4 regions of the Roseibium sp. SCP14 genome follow, and region 1 is predicted to be linked to each of the others. Evidence: riboswitches for the same ligand, from Rfam matches in the RefSeq annotation. Region 1 holds a riboswitch; each other region holds the start of a gene.
The links. Region 1 has a riboswitch for thiamine pyrophosphate ahead of ABLQ08_RS11545 (ABC transporter permease). Riboswitches for the same ligand answer to the same signal wherever they lie in the genome.

Region 1 (7,167 bases):
CGTCATTCAGGTTCGGATAAGCCTCGATAAACGCATTCCAGGCCTCGTCCGGATGGTTGGTCAAGAAGATCGTCGCCGCCTCGATGGCAGCCATGAATTTCACGAACCGAGGATCATCAATCTTGTCCTTGTTCACGACATAGATAAGCTCATCGAAAATCGGCACGCCGTTTTCTTCCGGGTAGAAGGCCTTGCCTTCCTTGCCTTCAATTTCAATCTGGGTCAGTTCGAAGTTGCGATAGGCACCGATCACCGCATCCACCTGTCCGGACATGAGCGATGGCGACAGCGCAAAGTTGACGTTGATCAGCTCGACGTCATCCATAGTCAGGTCAACCGAATGCAGCATCTGCCCAAGCATCGCATCTTCAAAGCCGGAGACCGAAAACCCGACCGTCTTGCCTTTCAGATCTTTCAACTCCTTGATCGGCCCATCTTTCAGCACGATGAGCGAGTTGAGCGGCGTTTCGACCAGAGTACCGATACGGGAGACAGGCAGCCCCTCTTCGATGTGGGCGTGAAGCGTCGGCTGGTAGGAAATCGCGATATCACCCTGACCGGCAGCCACTAGTTTCGGCGGCATAGCCGGATCGGCGGGTTCAATCAGTTCAACTTCGAGCCCCTCGGCCTCGAAGAAACCCATGGTCTGGGCGGTAATGACAGGAGCATGATCAGGGTTGGTGAACCAGTCCAGCAGAACTGTCAGTTTTTCCGCAGCCTGAACCGGAGCACTGGCCAGGAGGCCCGCGGCGACAGTCAGGGACAGGAGTGTCTTTTTCATTCAATCCTCCAGGGTTCGGCAGTCAGTCTTCGACCTGCCAGGGAACAAGAATTCGGGTGAAGTATTCGACGGCGTAGCGCATCGCGAGCACCATCAGGGCCAGCAGAATGACAGCCGCGAAAAGCAGGTCAGCGTTCCCACGGGCATTGGCTTGAAGCATGATGAAGGCAAGGCCGCCCTTTGCTCCCGCCCATTCACCGACCACCGCGCCAATGGGCGCGAAAACGGCAGCGACGCGAATGCCGGAAGCAAATGCGGGCAAAGCGGCGGGAAGTCGGAACAGCAGCAGCTCACGGTGGCGCGGTACCCGGTAAAGACGGGCAAGGTCCACAAGACCGGTATCCAGCCGCCGTAAGCCGTCATATACGGTCGAGGTTACGGTAAAAAAGATCACCAGGATCGCCATTACGATCTTGGAGGACAAACCGAACCCCATCCAAAGCACCAGAATAGGCGCAATGGCGAAGACCGGCAGGGCCTGGGTCACGAGAATGGTTGGCATCACCACACGCCCAGCAAGCGGAAACAGCCAGATGGAGATCGCCAGCAATGCGCCGCTCAAGACGCCAAGAGAGAAGCCCAGCACCGTCTCCAAGGCGGTAATGCCGGCGTGGTACAGCAGGAAGTCCGCATATTGCGGAAATGCCCGCAATACCACGAGCGGACCGGGAAGCATGAAGGTCGGTGGCTGGAAAACGGCAACCAGCAGCGCCCAGACACCAAGCACTGAAATCGCGCCAAGCAAAAACCTGCCGATGGTGGATACAAACGCCTTCACGACATCGCTCCGTTCGGAGCCGGAGCTTCGGCGGTATTCAGATCGGCAGGCAGGTTCTGCACATACAGGAACCGCTGCCGCAGCAGGCAAAAAAGCATAGGATCTCCCGTCTTCGGACACGCCGAAAATGACAATGGAGATCCGGGAATTGGCTAAGGATTCCGTCCCTTCGCCGGCATGACCCGGATCAGGTTCTAAGGGTTCGGCTCAACGCCATCTCAGTTCCGGTAACCGGAACACCCCTCGGACCGAGGCGGAACATGCCTTGCCTGAACGAAAAAGGCAAGCTGTAGTTTTGCTTGATAATCGTGCAGAAGCGAAGACTGACGCTTAGCCGGCCTGCCAGGCGGAAATCGCCTTTTCGACCGCGTCAGCGCCTGCGGTTCCCTTTTCAAGAGTCAGGATACCGCGCTTGCCGTTTTCATAAAGCATCGGAATATCGATCCAGCCGCGTTCACGCAGCAGCGCAAGATTTCGTTCCTGTTCGTTCGGCAAACTTGAAAGCGCGATCCAGAAGAAACCGGGAGAAACCTTCACCGAAGCGCCGATCAGGGCATCTCCACGGGCTTCTTCCGTGGGCTTCATCACCAGACCGGGAACATTCACGACATCGCCTGCGGCAAAGCTCTCCGGAAACTCATACCTGATTTCAACAAGGTGGCTTGCCGGCAAGGATGTATCGTCGTTGGGCTTGATCCGGATATCGACTTTCACATCCCTTTCAGGGATCTCGATAGACGCATTCAGGACAGCCTGCGACTTGCCGTCGAGATTGGTTTCTTCCTCGATGTTCCAGACAACGGCTCCTTGAGCAGCTGTGCCGGCACCACCAGCTTCTTCTCCTTCTTCATAGAGAATGGAGCGCTGGACACCGCTATCGGCCTCTGCCGCCGGAGCGCCTGGCGACGTTTCTTCCGGCGCAATCGCAGCGAGGTTTCCTTCAGGTACAGCTGAAGGCGCCTCAACTCCCGCACCAGGTGTCGCCGTAACAGGTCCATTGTCGGCACCCGAAACAATCGCAGGCTGAGATGGCTCGGACTGAGACGGTTCGGGCTGCAAAGCCTGCGGATTGATTGTCGTCGTCGTTACTGTTCGCGCATCCGGCGCGATGAGGTCGTCATCATCCAGCAGCCGGTCGGTGTTTTTCGCTGTATCGTCAGCGGCCTCAGCCGTTTCAGCCGGAGTTTCATCCGTAGCCGGAGTGGTGGATGCTATTGCCGTTTCTTCCGGTTCCGATTGCGTTTCCGGCTGAACAACGGCTTGTTGATCGTCTGAAGACAGGAAGAAATAGGCACCGCCGCCAACAACCAGAAGCGCAATCACGGCAGCGATCGCGATCGGCAACGTCCTGTTTGAAGAAGACTTTTCCCGCAGCGCATCAGACGCGCTCGGCCTTTGTCGTTTGGTTCGTGCGGGCTTTTCAACCGGCACCTCACTTGCCTTTGGTGCTGCGGTTTCGGCTTCAGCTTCGGGCTTGGCGGGCGTGTCAGTTACCGGAGCGGGTTCGAAGATCCCATCGTCATCAGGCGCCTGTGGCTCGAAGACGGGCTCTTGCCGTGCCGGCCCATCATCTGCCGGCGTGCTTTCCACCACAGGTTCAGCTGCATCCTTGGCGTTCTGGACAGCCATATTCGCCGCGGTTCCTAGCGTCTCGGCTTCCGAAAGCGTTTCCTTGAGCGGTGAAGGTACGTTTTCTTCTTCCGCAACACCTTCTTGCGTGGCCGGAGCAGGCTCCTGAACCTGGACAGGTTCTTCCTGTGGTTCTTCCGGCTGTTCCTCGGGCTCAGTGTCAGTGACTTGAGGCTCGGGAGCTTGCGGCGCCGGTGGTTCCACCGTAGGCGCAGCGGGGCTTAGTCCAAGGCTTTCACGGGCAGCCTCTGCCTCGACCTTCCGGATTGCCTCTTCCAGACGCAGCTGTTCCGCTGTGATTTCCGAAGGTGACAGCGGCGGCTCATAGGCTTTGAGCTGATTGACAATGGCGTTTCGTGCCCGGCTGTACACGCTTCTGCGGGCAGCACCGTTGCTTTCGGGCAAGGACGCGATCGTTTTCTTCAGAATAGAATAGTAATCAGCCATCTTCCTGCCTACCGGCCAACTGCTGGGATCTCATTTGCTGGCCCAAGATTTCAAAACGTTCTCAAGCTTATAGCAAGTTTTTTCAGGCCAATGCCAATTCTTCAAAAATGCCTGGCCGACACCGACCCTAACAGTAGTGTTTTCCTAACATGGATTCTTCAATCAACACGCAAATGTGTGATTCCGAATCCCGGTGGGCGCATTGTGATTCGCAACGCGCCCAGCTGTTTCACAATTTGAGACCTTTAAGCGGCAGATCTCAATCCTGGAAAGGATTCTGCACAAGAATTGTGTCGTCCCGCTCCGGGCTGGTCGACAACAATGCAACCGGTGCACCGATCAGTTCTTCGACGTGACGCACATACTTGATCGCCTGTGCCGGGAGGTCAGCCCATGTCCGCGCCCCTTCGGTGGACTCCTTCCAGCCTGGCAGAGATTCATAAATCGGAACAACCCGTTCCTGCGCCCCCTGAGAGGCCGGCAGGTAGTCGATACGTTCACCGTCCAGCTCGTATCCGATGCAGATCTTGATTTCATCAAGACCGTCCAGAACATCAAGCTTCGTCAGGGCGATGCCGTTGATGCCGGACGTGCAGACAGTCTGGCGAACAAGAACAGCGTCGAACCAGCCGCAGCGGCGGCGGCGGCCTGTCACGGTTCCGAATTCATGACCGCGCGTTCCCAGGAATTCACCGACCTCGTTTTCCTGTTCGGTCGGGAACGGTCCTTCTCCAACGCGGGTGGTGTAGGCCTTGGTGATGCCGAGCACATAGTCGACGGAACCCGGGCCAAGGCCACAGCCTGTTGCGGCCTGACCTGCAACCGTATTGGAAGACGTCACGAACGGATAGGTACCGTGGTCGATATCCAGAAGAGCGCCCTGGGCACCTTCGAACAGGATCCGCTTGCCCTGACGGCGCATATCGTCCAGCAGATACCAGACCTTGTCCATATAAGGCAGAACCTTGTCGGCAACACTCGCGAGCTCGTCATAGATCGCCTGTGCCGAAATTTCTTCCTGACCCAGACCACGGCGCAGCGCGTTGTGATGCGTCAGCAGACGGTCGATCTTTGCCGGCAGGGTGGTCAGGTTCTTCAGATCCATAAGCCGGATGGCGCGCCGGCCGACCTTGTCTTCGTAAGCCGGACCGATCCCGCGCTTGGTGGTTCCTATGCGCGTACCCGTATTGGAATTTTCGCGCAATGCATCGAGTTCGCGGTGCAAGGACAGAATGAGCGTGGCGTTTTCCGCAACGCGCAGCGTTTCCGGTGTAACGACAACGCCCTGATTTCCGAGACGCTCGACCTCTTCGGCCAGAGCATGCGGATCCAGCACGACGCCGTTGCCGATAACAGACAACTTGCCCTCACGCGCAACGCCTGACGGCAGGAGAGAAAGCTTATAGCTGATGCCGTCAATTACCAGCGTATGTCCAGCGTTGTGTCCGCCCTGGAACCTTACGATGACATCGGCTTGTTCCGACAACCAGTCGACAATCTTGCCTTTGCCTTCGTCACCCCACTGCGAACCGACAACTACCACATTCGCCATCTAGTCTTTGCTCTCCTGAAAGCAGCTTTCCCGCACCCTATGGCCTGGCCCCGGGTGCTAACACGACAAGCCCCGGCAACCTGACCGGGGCAAACGGCGCGGACTATAGACAGGTTTCCCTGTGCTTGCGAGTCTCCGCGGGGAATTAATGGCCCCTTAACGCACTTTTTTAAGGAGCTTTATACTTCTGTATTGGGCGTTATTTGGGCGACGGCCCCTCATCGCCCGTCTTTTCTCCGCGCGCGAGCCTGTAAATCATCGGAGACGTGCGCAACAGCCAGACAAAACGGCGGCGCTGATCGGCCGGAACGGCCTCACGGCGCGACATGCGAACGATGATGAACAGGACCAGAGCCAGATGAAGCGTTGCGGTGTAGACGAAAAATGCCGCGGGCCCGAAGATCCCCATCAACAGGGACGCGATGAATGGGCCGATCATTGCGCCGCTCCCGAATGCCAGCATCAAGCCGGCGGCAACATCGACAAACTGTCCGGGTTCGGCATGATCGTTGGCATGCGCAGCCGAGAGTGAATAAAGCGGCAGGGCAAAACCGCCGAACAGGAAGACACCGAGAAACAATTCAGACTGGGTCATCGACCGGGCAATGAAGAGACAGGCCAGCCCGGCACCAACGGTAAAACCGATCAGAACAAGGCGGCGGTCCAGCCTGTCGGAAATCCATCCCGCCGGATACTGAAAAATCGCACCTGCAAGCACCCAGATCGCGATGAAGGCCGCCACCGTTTCCAATCCGAGCCCGATGGATTCGGCATAGATTGGACCAACCATGCGGAATGCGCCATTGGTAAGCCCGATGGTGAAAATTCCGACCATGGCCACCGGTGAAACCCGCCAGAGCATCATCGGATTGATGACCTTCGCCTGGGGTATTGAAGGGTTCCCTTCGCGGGCCAGGGAGATCGGCACGACTGCAAAGCAGAACAGGACGGCAAGCACCATCAGAATATCCGACCCGGATGCTCCGAAAGCCGGCAACATGAACTGACCGCCCATGACGGCCGCCAGGTCCACGATCCTGTAGACGGACAGAATGCGTCCGCGCGACGTATTTGATGCAATAGAGTTCAGCCAGCTTTCCAGCACCATGACCGTGCCGCAGGATCCGACACCGCTCACAAATCTGGCAACCATCCAAGGCCAGCCCGCCGGCGTGAACGCAATCGCCATGATTGCGATCGCACTGATGGAAGCCAGTGCGGCAAATACCCGGATATGACCAGCCCTCGCGATCAGAAACGGCGTCAAAACGACACCGGCGATCAGACCGGCAAAGTAGAGCGATCCGAGCAGACCAATGCTTGCATCCGGCAGTCCTTCCGCTCTTGCGCGAACCGCAATCATGGTCATGGCAAGACCATTTGCCCCAAGCAGGCAGGCGGCCGTGATCAGCAATGGAGAAAGACGCGCGGTCAGGGACCTGCTTTGTACGGATTGACCAGTTTCAGACATGGAGGCTTTCTTTCCGGACAGCCGGATACGACTTTAAATCCCTTACCCTTAATTGCCGCTTCGAACCAGCAGTTTCCTGAAACCCACGCCCTGATCGGTTTTCGGGTGTCTCCGGTATTTCTGGCGTGCTAGTCGATCCCTACTACCGTAACGAAGAGAGTTGGATCGATGCCGCTGAGAAACTGGATCATGCTGATTGTGCTCGGCACAATCTGGGGAGGAGCCTTTCTCTTCGCCAAGGTGGCGGTGGCTGAAATTCCACCCTTTGTGCTGGTTTTCCTGCGCGTTTCCAGCGCCTGCGCGGTTCTCCTTCTGGTCCTTCATCATCAACGCCTTCTGAGCAACCTCACATTGAAGTTGGCCGGTCCTTTTCTCGTTATGGGGTTCCTCAACAACGCCGTGCCGTTTTCGCTGCTGTTCCTTGGACAGACTGTGATCGGAGCGGGACTGGCTTCCATTCTCAACGCAACGACACCTATCTTCACAGTCATCGTCGCCGGTCTTCTGAC
Region 2 (7,167 bases), on a different contig from region 1:
GAAATTCGCAAGCGCAACTTCATTGCCAAGGAACAACTGCCTTATACGACGCAGACCGGCCGTCTCTATGATACCGGTGATTTTTCCGGACATTTGGACAAGGCCATGGAAGTCGCCGACTGGGTCGGGTTCAAGGCAAGACAGGATGAAAGTGCCAGGTCAGGCAAGTATCGCGGCATCGGCATAAGTTCCTACATCGAGTGCTGCGCGTTTCCCGGCAGCGAGGAAGCAACGCTGGAGCTGAGCGCGGAAGGCAACCTGACGCTGCTGATCGGTACGCAAACCAACGGCCAGGGACACGCGACTGCCTATAGCCAGGTTGTTGCGGAGAAATTTGGCGTTTCCATTGAGGATGTCGAGGTGATCCAGGGCGACACGGACTTGGTCCGCAAGGGCGGAGGAACCGGCGGTTCCCGTTCCATACCGCTTGGGCTGCCGTCGGTTCGCGATGCCAGCAACACGCTGGTGAAGAAGGTCAAGGAGCTGGCTGCAGACCGTCTGGAGGCCGGGGTCGAAGATCTGGAACTGGAAAGCGGAGTGGTCCGCGTGGTGGGAACAGACCAGCAGATCACCCTGGCGGAGATTGCGGCGGAAGCAGGTGAGACGCTGATGGCGCGAGAGGAGGTCAACCAGACGGAGGCGACCTATCCGAACGGAACTCATATCTGCGAAGTCGAGATCGATCCGGATACCGGTGATGTCGCGATCGAAAACTATGTCATCGTCGACGACTTCGGTGTCACTGTGAATCCGCTTCTGCTGGCAGGACAGGTTCACGGCGGAACGGCATCGGCGCTCAGTCAGGCTTTGTGCGAGCACACGGTCTACGATGAAGACGGCCAGTTGCTCACCGCTTCTCTGCTCGATTACCGGATGCTCCGGGCGGCCGATCTGCCGGATATTCATTTTGAGACGCGGAACGTGCCGTCCACCACCAACGCCATGGGCATCAAGGGGGCCGGGGAGGCTGGCACGATCGGTGGCTGCGCATCTGTGATGAACGCCATCCAGCACGCGCTGAAGGATGGGGCAGGTGTGCGAGAAATTGTCGACATGCCGGCAACACCCTTGCGGGTCTGGGAGGCGATCCAGTCCGCGAAATAGAATTGTCGGCAACGATGTTCCAAGCACGAAAAGGCGCCTGTAACAGGCGCCTTTTTTGTTCTCAGCTTATGAGAACCCAATCTGGCCTCTCGCCGCTCGCAACAGTCTGGAAATGGAAGTTCCTATTCTGCGGGCATGGGGCGTGGTTCACCGCCATTGCGCTCATATTCCCAGATATGTTCCTCGAAGGCGCGAAGCCGCTTGTAGACCGACATCAGCTCGATGATCGTTCCCCATGAGTTCACCAGGAACTGGAAGGAGTTTTCGACCTGGCTGAAAGCAGAGCTGATGCGGGTCAGAATGCCGTAGGTGATCGCGCCGCTAAGGATAGTTGGTGCAAGTACGATAAATGGAATTAGCACCGCCCCCTGCAGATAGACCCATCTCGCCACGTCGAAATAGAGATAGTGGAAGAAGAGCCGGAAATAGTTCTTTCTAACGTTGGCAAAAAGCGAATTTGCAGTATGTGGATCAGCACGCTCAGGATGGTCTTCACCATAGACGAGCTCTTTGCGGTAAGCCGCCTCGACCTTCTGGTTCTGAAACTCGAGACCTGGAAGTTTTATGCCAACCAAAGCCAGAAGAACTGTCCCGAAAGCCGCCGAAATGAGCGCTGCGAAAACAAGTGCACCGTCAACCTTCCCCAATAGTGGCAATTCGGTAATGTGTTCAGACAGTTGCCAAAGGATAGGGAGAAACGCGACGAGCGTCATGATAGAGCGCATGAAAGAAACGCCCAGGCTTTCCATAATTCTCGCAAATCGCATTGTGTCTTCTTGAACACGTTGCGCTGCACCCTCGATGTGGCGGACGGCGTGCCAGTGCGACATGTAATAGTTGTTCATGGCAGTGCGCCAGCGGAAGATGAAATGCTTGATAAAGAACTCCAGCAACACGGCAACGGTTATCAGAACCGTGGCGATTTCAGCGAAATCTAGAATGCCCTGCCAATAGTCTTTTGATTCAACGCTGCCTGGTGTTTGGAGCGCCTTTTGTATCAGGTCGAAAAAAGTGCCGTACCATTCGTTGATCCTTACCGACTGTTGAACCTTGAACCAGGTCACACTCAGGATCAACGCAGAACCCACCCAGGCCCAAAGGAACCAGCGGCGGCTTAAAAAATATGAACGGAACATTGCAAGTCGTCTCTCGAATCGGAGTTTTCCAAGATTATAAGTAGCTAGTGCACCTGAGGGAGAATACCGAGAGGTATTGAGGCAGTTGTGAAGAGATTTTAGGACCCAATCTTCCTCACGCATGTCTTCCCACATGGGTGCCATGCAAGCAAAAAACGGCAAAACTGCGCCGCGATCAATTGCAATATTCTGCACATGGCGTGATACTGGCGGCTCCAACCAATCAAACTCCCGCCCAACTCCACTCCTATTTCGGCTTGGACTTTGTATTTTTCGGCTGCTCTTTTCAGCCGCGGGTGGTCTTTCAGTGGCTCCTCTCGATCCTTCGGACCGGCGCGTCAGGGGAGTGGAACTTTGCGCCGGCCCCGGATGACATTCATGGCGTTCACCAGCCTCAAATCCCGTTTTGCCGGTCCAGCCGCACCCGCAGGTATGACACGTCAGGCTCCACTGCTCGGCATCTCTTTGAAGCTGGCCTCGACGCTCACGTTTTTCGTCATGGCAACCGCGCTGAAGATCGCTGCGGAGACCGTGCCGATCGGACAACTGGTGTTCGCGCGAAACTTCTTCGGACTGTTTCCGGTTCTCTTGATGGTCGCCTTGCGCGGCGAGCTTGGCCTGGCGTTCAAGACCCGCAACCCAAAGGGGCATCTGACACGGGCGACCGTCGGCCTTTCGGCCATGGTCTGCTCGTTCACCGCGCTTTATCTGCTGCCGCTTCCGGATGCGACCGCCATCGGCTTTGCGACGCCGCTGATCGTGGTCGTGCTTGCGTTCTTTCTTCTTGGCGAACAGGTCAGGATCTATCGCTGGAGCGCCGTTGGGGTAGGGTTCCTGGGAATTCTGGTGGTGCTGTCACCCCATCTCGGCGAAGGGCAGCTGGACAGTACCGCAACGCTCGGTGCGCTTGCTGGGGCGCTGGGAGCAGGGTTCGCGGCTCTTGCGATGATCACCGTCCGCAAATTGTGTGAAACCGAGCGTACCTCCACCATCGTGACCTGGTTTGCAGGTGCGTCCACGGTGCTTTCGCTACTCACGCTGCCGCTCGGATATGTTCTACCGGGACACACTTGGGTAGTCCCGGATCTTTCAACGGCAGGCCTGCTGGTTCTGATCGGACTTGCCGGAGGCGTCGGCCAGATTCTCTTGACACAGAGCTATCGGTTTGCCGATGCCTCTACCATCGCCCCGTTTGACTATGTCAACATGCTGTGGGCGATCCTGGTCGGCTGGCTGGTGTTTTCCGAAATCCCCGTGCCGGAAGTGGTGATCGGTGCCCTGATCGTCATCGCCGCCGGGGTGTTCGTCATCTACCGCGAACATCGGCTCGGCCTCGACCGCACCAAGGCGCGCCGTGCGTCTTCGCCGTCGAAATCATGACAATGAGAAGCTTTCGGGTCAGGAAAGGCGAAAGTGGCTTTCTAGGGCTTATAGTGGAAGGTCTCGACAGCGCTCTTGGAGCCGTCGGGAAAGACCAGCTGCACGCTGATTGAGTTTGTCGAGCCTGCGGGCAATTCAATATACGGTTTTTCCTTCAGAACCGCATTGGGGTTGTCCGGATCGCATGCGTCCAGTTCCCACATCTGGTCCAGAGGGCCATCATTCAGACCGTAAAAGACATAGTCGATCCCGCACTTCCAGGCTTCCAGATGGGTGAAGTAGATCAGCTGCTGTCCTTCCCAGTCGCGAAAGGAAACCCAGCTTGCCTTGGTCACGTCCAGTATCTGCTTGATCTGTTCAGGCGGCATGCCTTGCGCATTTGCCGTTGGAGGCGGAGCAAGTGAAAAGACACCCAGGCCGATGACAAAGGCGGAAACTTTCAAAAAATGCATGCTGACCTCCAATGGCTCCGGATGCGGGGAGAGCGTCAGGCGAAAAACTAGAAAGCCTTGAACGTAATGATCGTCTTGGTGTCCTGAATACCGTCGATCGGGTGGACCTTTTCATTGACGAAATGTCCGATATCGGCATCGTCATCGACATAAAACTTCACCAGAAGATCATAATCGCCACTGGTGGAATAGACTTCCGAGGCAATTTCCGCGTCGGCGATCGCGTTGGCAACCTGATAGGTCTTGCCCAACTGGCATTTGATCATAACGAAAAACGGGGTCATGCGATGCTCCGGAAAAGAAAACGTTGCGGAATGATGCCCATGGACATCGCCTATCTGTTGTCCGCAGTCAATCACTGATGCAGCCTGCGACCATTGTACAGTCTTGCAATGACGGGTTCGCCTTGTTAGCAGTGCAGATATCTCATGGGGGTGCCCGGCGATTCTGGATCGGGCTGAGAGGCGGAAGGCCAACTCCTTGAACCTGATCCGGGTGATGCCGGCGGAGGGATTTGAGATGCAGATTGCCAGGGCATTCACAGCTCTCCCTCTTGAACAGTATTCCGGTTTGCAGCCGGAGCCTTTCGGAGGAGATGCATGAACCTGTCCATCGCTGCTTCCACACAGAACCTGTCGGCGGAAACCGTCTTTGACCTGTTGATGAGGGTTCGGCAGAAGTCGCCCCGTATTCACGCGATCACGAATGCTGTTGCGCAAACCTTCACGGCCAACACCTTGCTGGCGCTTGGCGCCGTTCCGTCGATGACGATCGCCAAAGAGGAAGTCGCCGGTTTCGCTGAAAGCGCGGATGCTCTTCTCGTCAATCTAGGGACACTGGACGAAAGCCGCCGGGAAGCCATTCCGGTTGCCATCAAGGCTGCGAAGGCGGCGGGGCGTCCTGTCAGTATCGACCCGGTCTTCGTGAACCGGTCTCCGGTGCGTTGCGCGTTCGCAAAGGAGTTGATGGACTTCCAGCCGGACCTGTTGCGCCTGAACGAGGCGGAAATGACTGCACTTTTTCCGCAAAGGTCCGACGCCGATGCGGTGATATCGGCCGGTACCGTGCTGGCTGTGACGGGCGTTGAAGACAAGATTGAAAGCCAGGGTGAGGATTTTCGCCTGCGCAACGGTCATCCTCTCATGGCCCGCGTAACCGCCACCGGATGTGCCGGTGGCGCCGTGCTGGCAGCCTTTGCCTGTGTGGAGACGGACACCGCTCTGGCTGCGGCCTGTGGACTGTCGGTCTTCAATATAGCCGGAGAACTGGCCGCGAGCCGCGCGGGAGGTCCGGGAAGCCTGGTGCCGGAACTTCTCGACGCCCTTTACTCAATCACGGCGAACGATATCGAAATGCGGCTGAAAACGGCCTGATTTCCTTTTCTCATTCAAGAATGGAGAGACACATGACCGCCATCGCGGTGACCATAGCAGGATCCGATTCCGGTGGCGGGGCCGGGGTCCAGGCCGATCTCAAGTCGTTTTCGGCAAATGGCGTCTACGGTGCCAGTGTGCTGACCGCCCTGACGGCGCAAAACACTCTCGGGGTGAGTGCCATTCATGACGTCCCGCCCGCTTTCGTACGTGCCCAGATGGATGCGGTCTATTCGGATCTGAAAGTCAACGCTACCAAGATCGGCATGCTTTCAAGCGTCGAGATCATTGAGGCCGTTGCCGGTGGATTGGAGGCGCTCGACACCGGACCCGTGGTGCTTGACCCCGTGATGGTGGCGGCGTCCGGCGACCCGTTGCTGGTCGACAGCGCCGTATCGAGCCTGATCTCCGTCCTCGTGCCGCTCGCTGATGTCATCACACCAAACCTTCACGAAGCTGCCCGGATGCTGGAGACCGAAATTGCGGCCAATGAGACCGAGATGCTCTCGCAGGCAGAGAATCTCCTGAGGCTCGGGTGCAAGTCCGTCCTGCTCAAGGGAGGGCACGGAACAGGTGAAGAAAGCGCTGACCTGTTCTTCGATGCGGTCGGCAATGCCATCTGGTTGCATGCGGAGCGCATCCAGACGAACAACACACATGGAACCGGGTGCACGCTTTCATCGGCAATCGCAGCGGAGCTCGCCAAGGGCAGCGATCTGGAAGGCGCAACGAGAGCTGCCAAGAAATACATCCATGCTGCCATTTCGGCGGCTGACCAGCTCGAGATTGGAGCCGGTCACGGCCCCGTCCATCATTTCTATCGCTTCTGGAGCATGTGACATGTCAGAAAAATCTCACCTGTCAAAAAATATGATCAATCGGCGGTCGTTACTCGGGAGTTCTGTTGCCGTCGGTTCCGCAGCACTCGCAGCTCCGGCGATCGCCGAAGAAAAGGCCACGATAGAGTGGAAAATGGTGACATCCTGGCCAAAGAACCTGCCCGGGCCTGGAGTAACCGCTCAGCGGATTGTCGATCAGGTCGCCAGAATGTCCGGTGGCCGTTTCCAGATACGGCTTTATTCAGCCGGGGAATTGGTTCCCGCGCTTGAGGTTTTCGATACGGTTGCAGCCGGCACGGCTCAGATGGCGCACACTGCGTCCTTCTTCTGGCAAGGCAAGATACCCGCCTCGGTCTATTTCACCGCAATTCCCTTCGGTCTGCTGCCGCATGAACATATCAGCTGGATTGAGCAGGGTGGCGGGCAGGCTCTCTGGGACGAGCTTTACGCGCCCTTCGGCCTGAAGCCCGTTATGGCTGGAAACACCGGTGTTCAAATGGGTGGCTGGTACAAGAAGCACATCAATGGTCTTGATGACCTGAAAGGTCTGAAGATCCGCATGCCGGGACTTGGAGGCGAGGTCATGCGCCGGCTAGGGGCAACGCCCGTCAGCCTGCCTCCCGGCGAACTGTTCCAGGCGCTTCAAAGCGGTGTTCTGGATGCCACAGAGTTTCTGGGGCCCTGGTCGGACCGGGCCATGGGTTTTCAAAAGGTCGCCAAAAACTACTATTCTCCTGGTTTCCATGAACCCAATGGCACCGGTGAAGCGATATTCAATCAGGTTGCACTTGATGGATTGCCGGAAGAGTTGCGGGCCATTGTCCTGGAAGCCTGCAGAGCAGAAAACGGACGAGCCCTGGCGGAGAGCGATTGGGAAAATGCA
Region 3 (7,167 bases), on a different contig from region 1:
GCCGCATGACCCGTCTTATCGTCCGGATCTTTGTCGCTTTTATTTTTGCAATATACAAGATCCAGTTTTCCGCATCTGTTGTGCATTTTTTATAGTTATGGCATTTGAATGAGTTCAAGATTTCAAGTCACTCCGGATGCGATCCGGCGGACCATGCCTAGACAGTGCCTATTAACGAACGAAGTCTCGCCCGCCAAAAAGCAATGACACGTGTGACCGGTGATCCCTTTGACAGTCGGGAAAATAACATGGGAAGCGAACGGAAATGAACTGGGATGATATCCGTATTTTCCTGAGCATTGCGCGCACAGGTCAGATCCTTGCGGCAGCGCGGCGGCTTGGACTGAACCATGCAACGGTCGCGCGTCGCCTGACTGCACTTGAAGAAAGCCTCGGCGCCCGGCTGTTCGACCGATCAACATCAGGCTGTCTCCTGACCGCAGCCGGGACGCGGTTCTTCGATCGTGCGGAAAGAATGGAGGCCGAAGCGGTTGCTGCCGAAGCCGACCTTGGCGGCGATACGCCTGAAATTTCCGGCACTGTTCGCATCGGTGCACCGGACGGGTTCGGCGTCGCCTATCTCGCCCCACGGCTCGGCAAGCTCTCGGAAAAACATCCGGGTCTCAAGGTGCAGCTGGTTCCGGTGCCCAGATCGTTCTCACTCTCAAGACGGGAAGCCGACATCGCAGTCACCATCGACCGCCCGGAAACGGGCCGCCTGGTTGCTGGAAAGCTCGTTGACTATGCCCTTGGTCTTTATGCTTCCAAGGACTATCTCAAGGAACACGGAACACCCAGGTCACCCAGCGATCTAAACGCGCACGATCTTATCGATTACGTTGAAGATCTGCTCTATTCCCCTTCCCTGAACTACAGCGCAGATTTCACCAAGAACTGGTCCGCCCGATTTGAGATCGCTTCCGCCCTCGGTCAGACCGAGGCTGTCCGGGCCGGTGCGGGCATTGGTATTCTGCACGATTTTATCGCCCGCGGAGACAATGCATTGGTTGAAGTTCTGCCAGACATCAAACTCCGGCGGGCCTACTGGATGGTCACCCACGAAAGCTCCCGCCCCTTGCGCCATGTCGCAGCCGTGCAGGAATTTCTGCGCGATCAGGTCGCGCGCGATAAAGTCATTTTTGGCTAGGAAAATATCTATTTGTCTCGAAGGTTTCCATCACACGGATTGGACTGATGAAACCGTTCAGTTCGTAAGAAATACAAGCGGTTTGGTTTCATTAGCGCCATTTTTGGGTAACTGAAATCCACTCTCGTGTCCTTGTCTCTGGATCCGGATTCAAGGTGATGTCCGTCACGACGGCAGCGCTGTCCGCGCCGTTTTTGAACACGCCCTCAAGGCGTTCAGGATTAAGTCCACCGATCGCCACAAGCGGCAAACCGCCGATCTGCTGCTTCCATCTGCCGATCTTTTCGAGGCCCTGCGGAGCCCATTTCATTTTCTTCAAAATGGTTGGATAGACCGGGCCCAGCGCCACGTAGTCCGGGTCAACTGAGAGTGCGGTATCCAGTTCCTCGCCGTCATGTGTCGATACCCCAAGGCGCAGTCCTGCCCTTCGGATCGCCGTCACATCCGCATCCGCCAGATCTTCCTGGCCGAGATGAACAAAGTCGCAACCTTCATCGATGGCGAGCTGCCAATAGTCGTTGATGATCAATTGGCAACCATGTCTTTTGCAGATCGTCTTTGATGCTGCGATTTCTTTACGCAGTACCGCCTCCGGCTTGTCCTTGATGCGCAATTGGACCAGCTTGACGCCAAGCGGGATCAGCCGTCCGATCCACTCGGAACTGTCAACGATCAGGTAAAACGGGTCGAGTTTCATTCAAATACTGCCATGCCAATTACAGGGGTTGAGGGAACGGCCATGTCGCGTGGGTCCAGCGGTTGGGCTTCGAATGCCTGGCGCCCCGCCTCGACGGCCTTTGAAAAAGCTTCTGCCATCGCAACAGGATCACCGGCCTTTGCGACAGCTGTATTCAAGAGAACCGCGTCAAAGCCGAACTCCATGACCTGAGCGGCGTGAGACGGACGACCAAGACCGGCGTCCACGACAAGCGGAACGCCGGGGAAATGAGCGCGATAGGCTCTAAGAGCATCGGGATTGACCGGTCCCCGTGCAGACCCGATCGGTGCACACCAGGGCATCAACACCTGGCATCCTGCTTCCAGCAGCCTTTCACCGACAACGATGTCATCCGTGGTGTATGGAAAGACTTTGAAACCGTCTTCGCACAGAATTCGTGCAGCCTCCACCAATCCAAATACATCCGGCTGCAAGCTGTCATGATGGCCTATGACCTCCAGCTTGATCCAATCTGTTCCGAACAACTCCCGCGCCATCTTCGCAGTGGTTACGGCCTCTTTCACAGAATGACATCCGGCAGTGTTGGGAAGCACGCGCACATTCAGCTGGCGGATGAGGTCCCAGAACTTGCCACCAGCACCGGTTCCTGCTGCTTCGCGGCGCAAGGAAACGGTCAGTATTACACTACCTGATCGCATTGCTGCATCTGAAAGGATTTTCGGCGACGGATATTGCGCTGTTCCCAGAAGCAAGCGGGAAGAAATCACCTCGCCATAAAACTCAAGCATGGTCCTCACCCTCCCTGCATGGGAGACAGGATCTCGATCCGATCCCCTTCAAGAAGCTCGCAGCTGGCACGTTCTTCAGCAGAAACAAGCTCGCTGTTGCGCGCTGTGGCAAGAAAATCGTGTTCATAGGCCAGTTCATCCAGAAGCCCTGAGAGGGTCGAACTGGTCACCTCCTGCTCTTCGCCGTTAATGATGAGTTTCAAGGGTGGTCTCCTTGGAAGAAAGGAACAGGGTTTCGGCGGCCTGTGCCGCAAAATGCGGAGCCAGCAGGAAACCGTGACGGTAGAAGCCATTCAGGCTCAGGACCCGGCCGTCAAAGTTGATGCGCGGCAGATTGTCGGCATAGGCCGGGCGAACACCCACGCCTGTCTCAATGATCTTGGCTTCAGCGAAAGCCGGGTGAAGGCTATAGGCAGCGTTCAGCAGTTCCATGGTGGAGCGAACACTGACCGGGCCGTCATCGGCACTTTCGATCATCGTTGCCCCGACCATGAAGTGGTTGTTGTCCCGAGGCACGATATAGACCGGAATGCGCGGATGAAGCATTCTAACGGGCCTGGACAACGTGATCTCTGGTGCGTGCAGGATCAGCATTTCCCCGCGCACTGCCCTCAACTCCTTTTCTTTCGACGCCATACCTATGCAATCGGCGATGAAATTCGTATCCACCTTCGGTTCTTCTGGTCCGAAGAAGGTTCTAACACCCAGTCTGGAAACCGTTTCTTCAAGCTGGATCAAGGCTTTTCGCGGATCCAGGTGAGCCTCCTTCGGGAAGAACAGTCCTTTGGAAAATCTCCCCTCCAGGTCGGGCTCAAGACCTGTTACCCCGGCCCCATCCACCCATTCGTAGCCGCTCGTACGTCCGGCGAAGCGACTGAGTTCGGCGATATCACGAGGTGGCGCAACGACCAGGGTACCTTTGTGCGAAACCGCACCCGGCAACGCTTTTGCCCACCAGTCGACCGACTTTTTTCCATAAGCGAGAACGTCTTCTTCGGCATTTTCACGCTCACACCACGGTGCCAGCATGCCACCGGCCAGCCAGGAAGCACTTCTGGTCAAGCCTTCACGGATCTCAAACAAGGTGACTTCGGCACCCCGCTTGCGAAGTTCGTATGCGAGCGACAACCCGGCAACACCTGCTCCGCGGATCAGGACCCTCATGTCTTTGCACCTGCGCCTGAGACACCTTGCACGACGTTTCACTCCTGCAGGGCCAACCAAAGGCCTTACATTCTTTTTCGTCAGGGGCTGTCGGGGATGCGCTTGACTGCATGCGCCGGACAAATGGTCCTCGCGCGCCGTCAGGGCCACCATCCCTTCGCCAGCATGACCTGGATCAGGTTCTTCGGGTCCCTGCGCTGTGCGTGTTACCGCACCCTGCAGCATCTCAGCCCCATGACGGGACACCCCGGGTGAGCCCCGTTTGTGCCGTCGGCACGCACGTTCTGTCAAGACATCTCAGCGTGTGTCCGCTCCCTGTCTTCAGGTTTCCGGTGACAGGTCATCCAAAAACGCACGCGTCTCTTTCAGACTGGAAAACTTCAGAACAGTCAGATGCGGCGGCGGAGCTGTGTAGATCCGAAGCAGCTTGGCGCGTGCGCTATGCCGGGTGCGCCAGATGAACCGCACGAACTCGACGGTTTGGCCGTTGAAACGCTCCGGACACCCTTCCGGCAAATCAGGCCGGCTTTTGCCGTAATATTGAAGAGAGCGTTTCAGAACCCGAAAGATCCGCAACCAGACCGGAACATCCAACCAGATGAATGTGTCCGCCCGATCAACCCGTTCCGCGTAAGTGCTCGAATGACCACCTTCGAAGATCCATTCGCTCTTCATGTGAACCTGATGCGTCAGCGCATCTTTTTCCTGTCTGGGTCTTTCAACCCAGCCAGGCAGCCAGTGAATGTGGTCCATGTTGTAGACGGGCAAACCCGTCCGCTGACCGAGCTGGTGCGCGAGCGTGCTTTTGCCCGAACCGGGACCTCCGACGATCATCACGCGTTTCATGAAACACCTTTTGGGGCGATTGAGGGCTCGCAGTTATACGCCCTTCTGATTGAAAGAAAAGATGGAAACAGACTGTTCAATGGACACTTACAGGCCTGCGACCCTATCTAACCGGCAGACGCGCTTTTGACTGCAAGGAGAGGCAGATGAGCTGGTTGAACACCCCCGACCCGGTCGCGGGCAATGCCGCAAGTTGCGATCCGATCGATACGATCATTGTTCCCCGGACATCAGACCTGGGCGGCTTTCATGTCCGCCGTGCCCTGCCGTCTCCACGACGGCGCATGATCGGTCCGTTCATCTTTTTCGATCAGATGGGACCAGCGGAGCTGCTTGTCGGCGGTGGTATCGACGTCCGCCCACACCCGCATATCGGTCTCGCGACGGTAACCTACCTGTTTGAGGGCGAAATGTATCATCGGGACAGTCTCGGGACGGAAATCGCGATCTCGCCCGGAGCGCTTAACTGGATGAGTGCCGGCAAAGGCATCGTCCACTCGGAACGCGAACGCCCGGAGCGAAAGCAGGAAACCCGGCAATTGTTCGGCCTTCAAAGTTGGGTTGCTCTACCAAAGCATCTGGAAGAAGGCGATCCGACTTTCCAGCACTTTGGAACCGAACAGCAACCCGAATTCGCGGACAAAGGCGCTTCAGTGAAGCTGATTGCCGGTGACCTTTACGGCCATAAGGCACCGGTAAAAACCGCTTCGGAAATGTTCTACGCGGATATCTCACTGGAACCCGGCGCAAAGATCCCTCTTGATGCCGGCTGGGAAGAACGTGGGCTTTACACAATATCAGGCCGTATATCGATTGCCGGACAGGACTTCGACCCCGCTCAGCTGCTCGTCTTCAAACCTGGCGATCATCTGGTGGTCGAAAACCAATCCCCTGCTCCGGCCCGCTTCGTCGTCCTCGGCGGCGAACCGATGGATGGGAGGCGTTACATCTGGTGGAATTTCGTTTCCTCCTCGAAGGAGCGTATCGAACAGGCCAAGGAGGACTGGCGTCAGGGTCGCTTCGATACGGTGCCGGGCGACGAAAAGGAGTTCATTCCGCTGCCTGACCGTCCCGGTCCTTAGGGTCGCCTCTATTGCTCCAGCCGCTTTCCAATGGCGGCGCCACTTCAAAACGGTCGGCGGGCCGGATCAGGTCCGGTTCGCCGAAATTCAAGATGATGTTCAAGCGCTGGTTCGCCAACGGATCTCCGGTCAGATTCGGGTCTTCCGGCGCGATTGACAGCTGAACTCCTCGATACGTCGTTTCGAGCTGCCTGAAGTCAGCAATCGCCCGCCGAAAGCTATCGGGAACTGTCCAGCCATAGCGTGCCGCGAGTGCATCGATGACCAGCCAGACCGCTTCCTGCCCGATCTCCATTTGGCGCGCATCTTCCACCGCCAGCTTCAGGCGCAAATAGTCGATCTTCTCCTCCGACGGGCCGCGAAGGAGGAAAAACAGGGTCGTTGGCCCAAAGTCAACGCTTGGTGTTGTAAGCAGCACCAGGTCAGACGCACATTGCCAACGGCCCCTTTGAAAAGGCGCCTTCTTCCATCCTCGATTTTCAAGTCCCAGAGCATGCAGCTCGGCGCAAAGCTGATCGGGCTTCCCTAGAAAACCGCGTTTAAGTTTGGCATCCAGTTCCGGTAGCTGGCTGAGAAGAGCCGTTTTTGCTCCTTCATCGAGCCGCACAAGCGGGTCGCGATGGGCTGGAACTTCTTCCGCGTTGTCGGGCATTTTCTGCTTCTGGTGCCAATAAATGGTACCGGAGGCAAATCCTATGGCCAAGATCGCCAGGGTTCCCCAGACATAGTATGGCGTCACTGAGGGTCTTTGAGTGTCCTGTTGTCGAGACTGGTCTGATCCTGGATGCGTCAAACCCCATTCTTCACCGGCATCCTGCTCAGCCCATCGAGGCCCTGAAGCGCGTGCTGTTCCCTGACGTTGAAACTCACGCCGGTGACCTTGTCTTCGCGCACCGGCACCAGCCTTCAGCCAGAGCATCTTCAACTTGTGCGCAAGTCCGGGCATTCAACCTCTGTCAACGTTCCACGCAATTGGTGCGTGCATTTGCGTTTTATCAGCGCAATGCCTTGAAAAGGCAACAGGAACACTGTCATTTAAGCGCCGGTCGAGGATCTCCGACCAGACCATTTCGTTCACTTCCTGAATTGAAGGCCAGATGTCAGACATGGCTCCCTTTCCAGACGATACGGCGGATCTTCGCCACGATATAATCGAAACCGCCCGCGCACTGCCCCGCCTCGGCCTTACCAAAGGCACCTCGGGCAATGTCAGTGCACGCACAAAATCCGGTTTTTTGGTGACGCCTTCCGGCACTCCTTATGAAGACCTGACTGCAGACCGGATCGTTGCGCTGGATTTCGAAGGACGGTACCGCGGAGATACCCTTCCGTCTTCCGAGTGGCGCATGCATCTGGATTTCTATCTCGCCAAACCGTCTTGCGGCGCAGTCGTTCATTGTCATAGTCCCCGCGCAACGGCGCTTTCGTGCCATAGGCGCGGTATTCCGGCATTTCACTACA
Region 4 (7,167 bases), on a different contig from region 1:
CTGGCCAGCGGTCAATTGCGACTGATCGGGAAAGACATCTATCCGCTTCCATGCTATCTGGTCCACCGGTCGGATTCCCCATCCGCGGATCAGCTGTCTGAGGTAGAATCCTGCCTTGCTGCCCTGAGAGCGAAAACGGGTTAATTTCGCCCTAACATCGCCGTATTTACCAAGCTAGAGACGACAAGCGTTCGCAGACATTAAATTCTCCTCATAAAGCATTGACAACCAGAGCACGGCTACATAAATCGATGGCGCTGTTAGCACTCGCCTTGAGGGAGTGCTAAGAAGCTGCGGGAGGGATCTCTCCCGTGCAAGTCAACCCATTTATCATGTCTCGCGCGCTGCCAATTGCGTGGGGCGCGCTCATGAGAGGAAACAGTCTTATGGCATTTCGTCCACTGCACGACCGTGTCGTAGTTCGCCGCGTCGACTCTGAAGAGAAGACCGCCGGTGGCATCATCATTCCGGACACCGCTAAGGAAAAGCCGCAGGAAGGCGAGATCATCGCTGTCGGCACCGGCGCTCGCAAAGACAACGGCGAGATCGTAGCTCTCGACGTCAAAGCAGGCGACCGCGTCCTGTTCGGCAAGTGGTCCGGCACCGAAGTCAAAATCGACGGTGAAGACCTCCTGATCATGAAGGAATCCGACATCATGGGCGTGATCGCTTAAATCAGCGAACCGCTTCTGATCTCAACATCATTCCAATTTAAGTGAGACGACTACATGTCTGCTAAAGAAGTAAAATTCTCCTCCGACGCCCGTGAGCGCATGCTCAAAGGCGTGGACACCCTCGCAAACGCTGTCAAGGTAACCCTCGGCCCGAAAGGCCGTAACGTTGTTCTCGACAAGGCCTTCGGCGCACCGCGCATCACCAAGGACGGTGTTTCCGTTGCCAAGGAAATCGAACTGGAAGACAAGTTCGAAAACATGGGCGCCCAGATGGTGCGCGAAGTGGCTTCCAAGACCAACGACATCGCTGGCGACGGCACCACCACTGCTACCGTTCTGGCTCAGGCTATCGTCAAGGAAGGCGCAAAAGCTGTTGCTGCCGGCATGAACCCGATGGACCTGAAGCGCGGCGTTGATCTTGCTGCTGCTGAAGCTGTGAAGTCTCTGGAAGCTGCTTCCAAGACCATCACCACTTCTGAAGAAGTTGCTCAGGTCGGCACCATTTCCGCTAACGGCGACGAGCAGGTCGGCAAAGACATTGCCGAAGCCATGCAGAAAGTCGGCAACGAAGGCGTGATCACCGTCGAAGAAGCCAAGTCTCTGGAAACCGAGCTGGAAGTCGTTGAAGGCATGCAGTTCGACCGCGGCTACCTGTCTCCGTACTTCGTCACCAACGCTGACAAGATGCTTGCTGACCTGGAAAAGCCGTTCATCCTGCTGCACGAGAAGAAACTCTCCAACCTGCAGGCTATGCTGCCGATCCTGGAATCTGTCGTTCAGTCTTCCCGTCCGCTGCTCATCATCGCTGAAGATGTTGAAGGCGAAGCACTGGCAACTCTCGTTGTCAACAAGCTGCGCGGCGGCCTGAAAATCGCTGCTGTCAAGGCTCCGGGCTTCGGCGATCGCCGTAAGGCAATGCTCGAAGACATCGCTATCCTGACCGGCGGCACTGTGATCTCTGAAGATCTCGGCATCAAGCTGGAAAACGTGACCCTCGACATGCTCGGCACCGCTGAGAAGGTGTCCATCACCAAGGAAACCACCACCATTGTTGACGGTGCCGGTTCCAAGGAAGACATCGACGGCCGCGTTGGTCAGATCAAGGCTCAGATCGAAGAAACCACTTCCGATTACGACCGCGAGAAGCTCCAGGAGCGCCTGGCCAAGCTCGCTGGCGGTGTTGCAGTTATCCGCGTTGGCGGTGCGACCGAAATCGAAGTGAAAGAGAAAAAAGACCGCGTTGACGATGCTCTGAACGCAACCCGTGCTGCCGTTGAAGAAGGCATCGTACCGGGTGGCGGCACCGCTCTGCTGCGTGCGAAGAAAGCTGTCTCCGCTCTGTCTTCCGACAACTCCGACATCGAAGCCGGCATCAAGATCGTTCTGCGCGCTCTGGAAGCTCCGATCCGTCAGATCGTCGAAAACGCTGGCGTCGAAGGCTCCATCGTTGTTGGCAAGATCCAGGAAAACGACGACGACACCTTCGGCTTCAACGCTCAGACCGAAGACTTCGTCAACATGATCGAAGCCGGCATCATCGACCCGACCAAAGTTGTTCGTACTGCTCTGCAGGACGCAGCTTCCGTCGCTGGTCTGCTGATCACCACCGAAGCCATGGTTGCTGAGCTGCCGAAGAAAGAAGCAGCACCGGCAATGCCGGGTGGCGACATGGGCGGTATGGGCGGCATGGGCTTCTAAGAAGTCCAAAGCTCAAAGCTTTACGGAAAGGGCGGTCTTCGGACCGCCCTTTTTGCGTTTGCAGCCACCCGTCACTTCAGTCTGTGCCGAATTGCGGCACCAGGGGTGGCATGGGCTTTCAATGAGGATTGATCGAATGCACCTGCGTTCGCCCGAGAAACCTTCATCGGATGCACTGGTGTAAGGCCATCACAATCTTTATCCAGCTAACCGTAATCCTGTTGTGCTCAGACGCATTTCCAGATAATCACGGCCTTACCTCGGGGTGCGTGAGGAATTCGCGCTGAGATGCCGTTCTGGCAAACCCGTTGAACCTGAACCGGCTAGAACCGGCGGAGGGAAAGGTAGCGGTTTCATCCATCCTTGCCCTCTCGCCGCAATGGAGGATGACATGAAACATCTGCTCTTTGCTGCGGGACTATTGTGCGCAACATCGGCGATTGCCGCCGACAAACCCCAGCTGACCGTCTACACTTATGACAGCTTCGTTTCCGACTGGGGCCCCGGCCCGCAGGTGAAGGAAGCTTTCGAAGCCGTCTGCAATTGCGAGCTGAACCTCGTCGGCATCGAAGATGGCGCAGCTCTTCTGTCGCGCATCCGGCTGGAGGGGGAGAATTCCGACGCGGATATCGTGCTTGGTCTGGACACCAACCTGATTGCCGCTGCAAAGGAAACCGGCCTCTTCGCGCCCCATTCCGTACGCACCGAATATGCGCTGCCGATTGAGTGGAACGACGAAACCTTCGTGCCTTACGACTGGGGTTACTTCGCTTTCGTGCACAACAAGGACGCCGAGGCACCCGGCAACTTCCGCGAACTGGCAGAGAGCGATACCAAGATCCTCATTCAGGATCCACGCTCGTCGACACCGGGACTGGGCCTTCTGCTGTGGGTCAAGGCAGTTTATGGCGACGAAGCTTCGGCAATCTGGGAAGGTCTTTCGGACAATATCGTCACTGTCACCAAGGGCTGGTCGGAAGCATATGGACTGTTTCTCGAAGGGGAAGCGGACATGGTGCTCAGCTACACCACCTCACCGGCCTATCACCTGATTGCCGAAGACGACGCCAGCAAGGCTGCTGCCGCCTTTGACGAAGGTCACTACATGCAGGTCGAAGTTGCTGCGAAAATGGCGGGCACGGATCAGCCGGAACTGGCCGATCAGTTTCTGGAGTTCATGACTTCCGACGTGTTCCAATCCATCATTCCGACCACGAACTGGATGTATCCTGCAATTACTCCGGAGGGCGGACTGCCAAAAGGCTTCGAAACCCTGCACACTCCGGAAAAATCCCTACTCTTGGGCGCTGATGAAGCCGCCAAAGTGCGGGAAGAAGCGTTGGCGGAATGGCTGGGCGCACTCAGCCAGTAAATCCGTTCCCGGGGATCGCGTCGGCGGCTGTCGTCGCCGCGCTGATTCTGGGCACGCTGGCCGCAATTGCGCTGCGCGCTGAAGCCGGGCAAGGATTTGGTCCGGCTGACTGGGCAGCGCTGCGCTTTACGCTTACGCAGGCGGTGCTTTCCGCCCTGATCAGCGCCGGATTGGCAATCCCGGTTGCCCGTGCGCTGGCAAGGCGGCGGTTTCCGGGCCGAAGCGTGTTGATCGCCCTTCTCGGGGCTCCCTTCATCCTTCCCGTCATCGTGGCCATAATCGGCCTCCTCCAGGTCTTCGGACGCGCGGGGTGGATTTCCGACGCGTTTGGCCTCTTCGGCCTGCCACCTATCCGCATTTACGGATTGCATGGCGTTGTCCTTGCGCATGTCTTTTTTAATCTGCCTTTGGCCACTCGCCTGATTCTGCAAGGCTGGCAGGAGGTTCCTTCGGAACGATTTCGTCTCGCGGCCCAGTTGGGTTGTGACGAGCGTTCAATGTTCCGGCTGATCGAGTTGCCGATGCTGGCGCGGATCCTTCCCGGCGTTCTGGCTGTGATTTTTGCCATTTGCCTGACGAGCTTTGCAGTTGCGCTAACCCTGGGCGGCGGCCCCCGTGCCACGACGATCGAACTGGCGATCTATCAGGCCTTCACGTATGACTTCGACCTCAGCCGGGCAGCGATGCTGTCGGCGCTGCAGCTGGTCCTGACAACGGCAGCAGCATACGCCGCACTCAAACTCTCGCGGGGGGACGGCTTTGGTGCCGGACTTGACCGGGCCATTCGCCGCTGGGATGGCGGGAAGCCGATTGTCGACACGATTTGGATCGCGATTGCCTCAGTCTTTCTTCTTCTGCCGCTGATGTCGGTGGTGATCTCTGGCCTTGTCGGCCTTGCCTCGTTACCGGTGGTCGTGGTTCAGGCAGCAATGACCTCGCTGGCGGTAGCAGCCCTGAGCACTTTTGTCCTGTTGTTGATGGCACTTCCCATGGCGGCGACCATCGCTACCGGGCGATACGGCTTCGTGGACGTCAGCGGTATCCTCGGGCTTGCCGCCTCGCCGTTGGTCATCGGCACTGGTTTGTTCATTGTGCTTCGGCCTCTGGTCGATCCGACCTCACTTGCTCTGCCCGTCACTGCGCTGGTGAATGCGGTGATGGCGCTGCCTTTCGCCCTTCGTATCCTTGTCCCGGCTGCCCGCGATGTCGTCCAGCGGCATGGCCGGTTGGCTCTTTCTCTCAACATGGAAGGCAGAGTGTTCTTTTCCCGAATACTGATCCCCCGCATGCGCCCCCAGATCGGTTTTGCCGCCGGGTTGGCTGCTGCTCTTTCAATGGGCGATCTCGGCGTCATAACCTTTTTTGCAAATGCCGAGACTGCAACTTTGCCGCTGCAGATTTACCGACTGATGGGGGCTTACCAGATGCAGGCGGCTGCCGGCGGTGCATTGCTGCTTCTCGTGTTATCAATGACGGTTTTCTGGCTCCTGGATCGCGGAGGACGTTGGCATGCTGAAGCTTGACGAATGCAGTATTGCCAATGGCGGTTTCACCCTGAATGCCGACTTTGTGATTGAGGCCGGGAGCCGTGTCGCGATCATTGGCCCTTCGGGAGCAGGCAAATCGACACTGCTGGAAACGATTGCCGGTTTCCGTGACCTCACTCGCGGCCAAGTCCTTTGGAAACAGATAGATCTCACATCCCTTTCCCCGGGCAAGCGTCCGATTGCCATGCTCTTTCAGGATGGGAATCTTTTCCCTCATCTGACAGCAGAACAGAATGTCGCGCTTGGACTACGGCCCAACGGAAAACTGTCCAAGGACGAGCGGAACCAGGTGCAGGCCGCCCTGGCACGCGTCGGTCTGCACGGCATGGCGACACGCAAACCTTCGGAGCTTTCCGGCGGGCAGCAAAGCCGTGCGGCTCTTGCCCGCGTTCTGGTGCAGAAGCGGGAACTGTTATTGCTGGACGAGCCCTTTGCCGCCCTGGGTCCTGCCCTGAAGACTGAAATGCTGGATCTGGTTTCAGACCTTGCACTCGAAACCGGCACGACGCTCTTGATGGTTAGTCATGCTCCCGAAGATGCGCGCCGGATTGCGGATCAGACGGTGCTGGTCGCCGAGGGCATCGCGCACGCGCCTGTGCCGACTTCCGAGCTGTTCGAAAGTCCACCTCCGGCCTTGCGCGAATACCTGGGTTGAAATTCGTTTTACGGTCAGAACGTGATGACGCGAATTTGCGAACCGTCTCACAGAAACAAGTCGGCTCCCTCAGGAAAACACCAGGAACATGAAACCTGCCCCCAAAACCAGGCACAGTGGCGCGTAATATCGCCTGTCCAGCGTTCTGAAAGGCTCTTCGGCCTGCATGTGGGCGAAATATGGCGTATAGCTCAAAATTCCTCTTCCCAAAAAGATCAACCCAATACCGGCTAGCGACAAACTCAACATTGTCGGAAGCAGTCCGGACGGCAAAACTGTCGCGACCGGATAGGTCAGAATACCTGCAGACAGAAGCGGCAAGATTGCAGCAATCGCAATAAGTCCAGCGACCACAACGGTTAAAGTCCTGCCGGGCATTTGCCTCATGCCCTTTGCCCCGACCACCATACGCACAAGGGTTGCTTCGTCCCGCGCCGGCCAAAGTCCTCCAAAGCCCCAATAGAGATGCAAAGCCGAAATCCCGGCCAAAACAAGAAAGAGAACACTTGCAACTGACGTGACCACTTGAACCTCCGATCAAAACCATACGGCACCGTATGTTGACTTGCTTGCGCCTGTCAATACGCCACCGTATGGTCGCAAAATCATGCAGGAACAAAAGACACGCTTGACGTCACAAGACTGGATCCAGGCAGCATTCAGAGCCCTATGCGCGGGCGGCCCTCAAGCGATCAAAGCCGAGGCGATTGCCCGTGAGCTGAAAGTCAGCAAGGGGTCGTTCTACTGGCATTTCAAGGATGTACCCGCCCTGAAACTTCAGATGCTTGAGCACTGGCAGCGCAAGGCAACCGAAGCGATCATTCAACTGGTCGACAATTCCGGCGAAAACTCAGCCGGAAGACTTTACCTTCTGGTGGAAGTGGCAACGAATACCGACACGTATGCCTATGGCGGTGTGAACGTAGAGGCTGCAATCCGGGACTGGGGCCGATACGATGAGCACGCCTTTGAAGCCGTCAAGACGGTCGACGAAAAGAGATTGAACTATGTGACGGAGCTCTTTTCAAACTGCGGCATTCCCGAACCGCAATGCCGAAGCTTTTCAAGGCTGCTTTACGGCAGCCTGATCGGCCTGGAAGCGCTGAGTGGGCGCACAAAAGCAGACCGCCAACACGATCTCCTCCAACTCTTGGACTTGCTGCTTGGCGGCAATAAAGTGGCCAGATAGCACTGTGCTTTCTTTAATTGCCGTGAGAAAAG

Region 2: linked by a shared signal. The riboswitch ahead of ABLQ08_RS18190 (hydroxyethylthiazole kinase) and the one ahead of ABLQ08_RS11545 (ABC transporter permease) in region 1 are both predicted to bind thiamine pyrophosphate.
Region 3: linked by a shared signal. The riboswitch ahead of thiO (glycine oxidase ThiO) and the one ahead of ABLQ08_RS11545 (ABC transporter permease) in region 1 are both predicted to bind thiamine pyrophosphate.
Region 4: linked by a shared signal. The riboswitch ahead of thiB (thiamine ABC transporter substrate binding subunit) and the one ahead of ABLQ08_RS11545 (ABC transporter permease) in region 1 are both predicted to bind thiamine pyrophosphate.

Annotation. Positions count from the first base shown of each region.
Region 1 covers NZ_JBDZYH010000002.1:936,436-943,602, forward strand. Annotated here, with positions in the region: gene ABLQ08_RS11540 (ABC transporter substrate-binding protein) at 1-781, opposite strand, end outside; gene ABLQ08_RS11545 (ABC transporter permease) at 804-1,559, opposite strand; TPP riboswitch at 1,707-1,813, opposite strand; gene ABLQ08_RS11550 (hypothetical protein) at 1,890-3,635, opposite strand; gene ABLQ08_RS11555 (adenylosuccinate synthase) at 3,895-5,187, opposite strand; gene ABLQ08_RS11560 (MFS transporter) at 5,387-6,658, opposite strand; gene ABLQ08_RS11565 (DMT family transporter) at 6,827-7,167, shown strand, end outside.
Region 2 covers NZ_JBDZYH010000004.1:253,821-260,987, forward strand. Annotated here, with positions in the region: gene ABLQ08_RS18165 (xanthine dehydrogenase family protein molybdopterin-binding subunit) at 1-1,104, shown strand, start outside; gene sbmA (peptide antibiotic transporter SbmA) at 1,227-2,240, opposite strand; gene ABLQ08_RS18175 (DMT family transporter) at 2,619-3,620, shown strand; gene ABLQ08_RS18180 (hypothetical protein) at 3,662-4,072, opposite strand; gene ABLQ08_RS18185 (Lrp/AsnC ligand binding domain-containing protein) at 4,120-4,356, opposite strand; TPP riboswitch at 4,493-4,603, shown strand; gene ABLQ08_RS18190 (hydroxyethylthiazole kinase) at 4,672-5,445, shown strand; gene thiD (bifunctional hydroxymethylpyrimidine kinase/phosphomethylpyrimidine kinase) at 5,478-6,284, shown strand; gene ABLQ08_RS18200 (TRAP transporter substrate-binding protein) at 6,286-7,167, shown strand, end outside.
Region 3 covers NZ_JBDZYH010000001.1:89,747-96,913, forward strand. Annotated here, with positions in the region: gene ABLQ08_RS00445 (LysR family transcriptional regulator) at 266-1,147, shown strand; gene ABLQ08_RS00450 (thiamine phosphate synthase) at 1,239-1,844, opposite strand; gene ABLQ08_RS00455 (thiazole synthase) at 1,841-2,614, opposite strand; gene thiS (sulfur carrier protein ThiS) at 2,620-2,817, opposite strand; gene thiO (glycine oxidase ThiO) at 2,801-3,778, opposite strand; TPP riboswitch at 3,913-4,038, opposite strand; gene ABLQ08_RS00470 (DNA topology modulation protein FlaR) at 4,100-4,624, opposite strand; gene ABLQ08_RS00475 (pirin family protein) at 4,771-5,706, shown strand; gene ABLQ08_RS00480 (DUF6030 family protein) at 5,675-6,652, opposite strand; gene ABLQ08_RS00485 (class II aldolase/adducin family protein) at 6,804-7,167, shown strand, end outside.
Region 4 covers NZ_JBDZYH010000001.1:1,311,549-1,318,715, forward strand. Annotated here, with positions in the region: gene ABLQ08_RS06010 (LysR family transcriptional regulator) at 1-144, shown strand, start outside; gene groES (co-chaperone GroES) at 387-674, shown strand; gene groL (chaperonin GroEL) at 729-2,372, shown strand; TPP riboswitch at 2,624-2,731, shown strand; gene thiB (thiamine ABC transporter substrate binding subunit) at 2,764-3,744, shown strand; gene ABLQ08_RS06030 (thiamine/thiamine pyrophosphate ABC transporter permease ThiP) at 3,720-5,267, shown strand; gene ABLQ08_RS06035 (ATP-binding cassette domain-containing protein) at 5,254-5,946, shown strand; gene ABLQ08_RS06040 (DUF3995 domain-containing protein) at 6,016-6,471, opposite strand; gene ABLQ08_RS06045 (TetR/AcrR family transcriptional regulator) at 6,554-7,135, shown strand.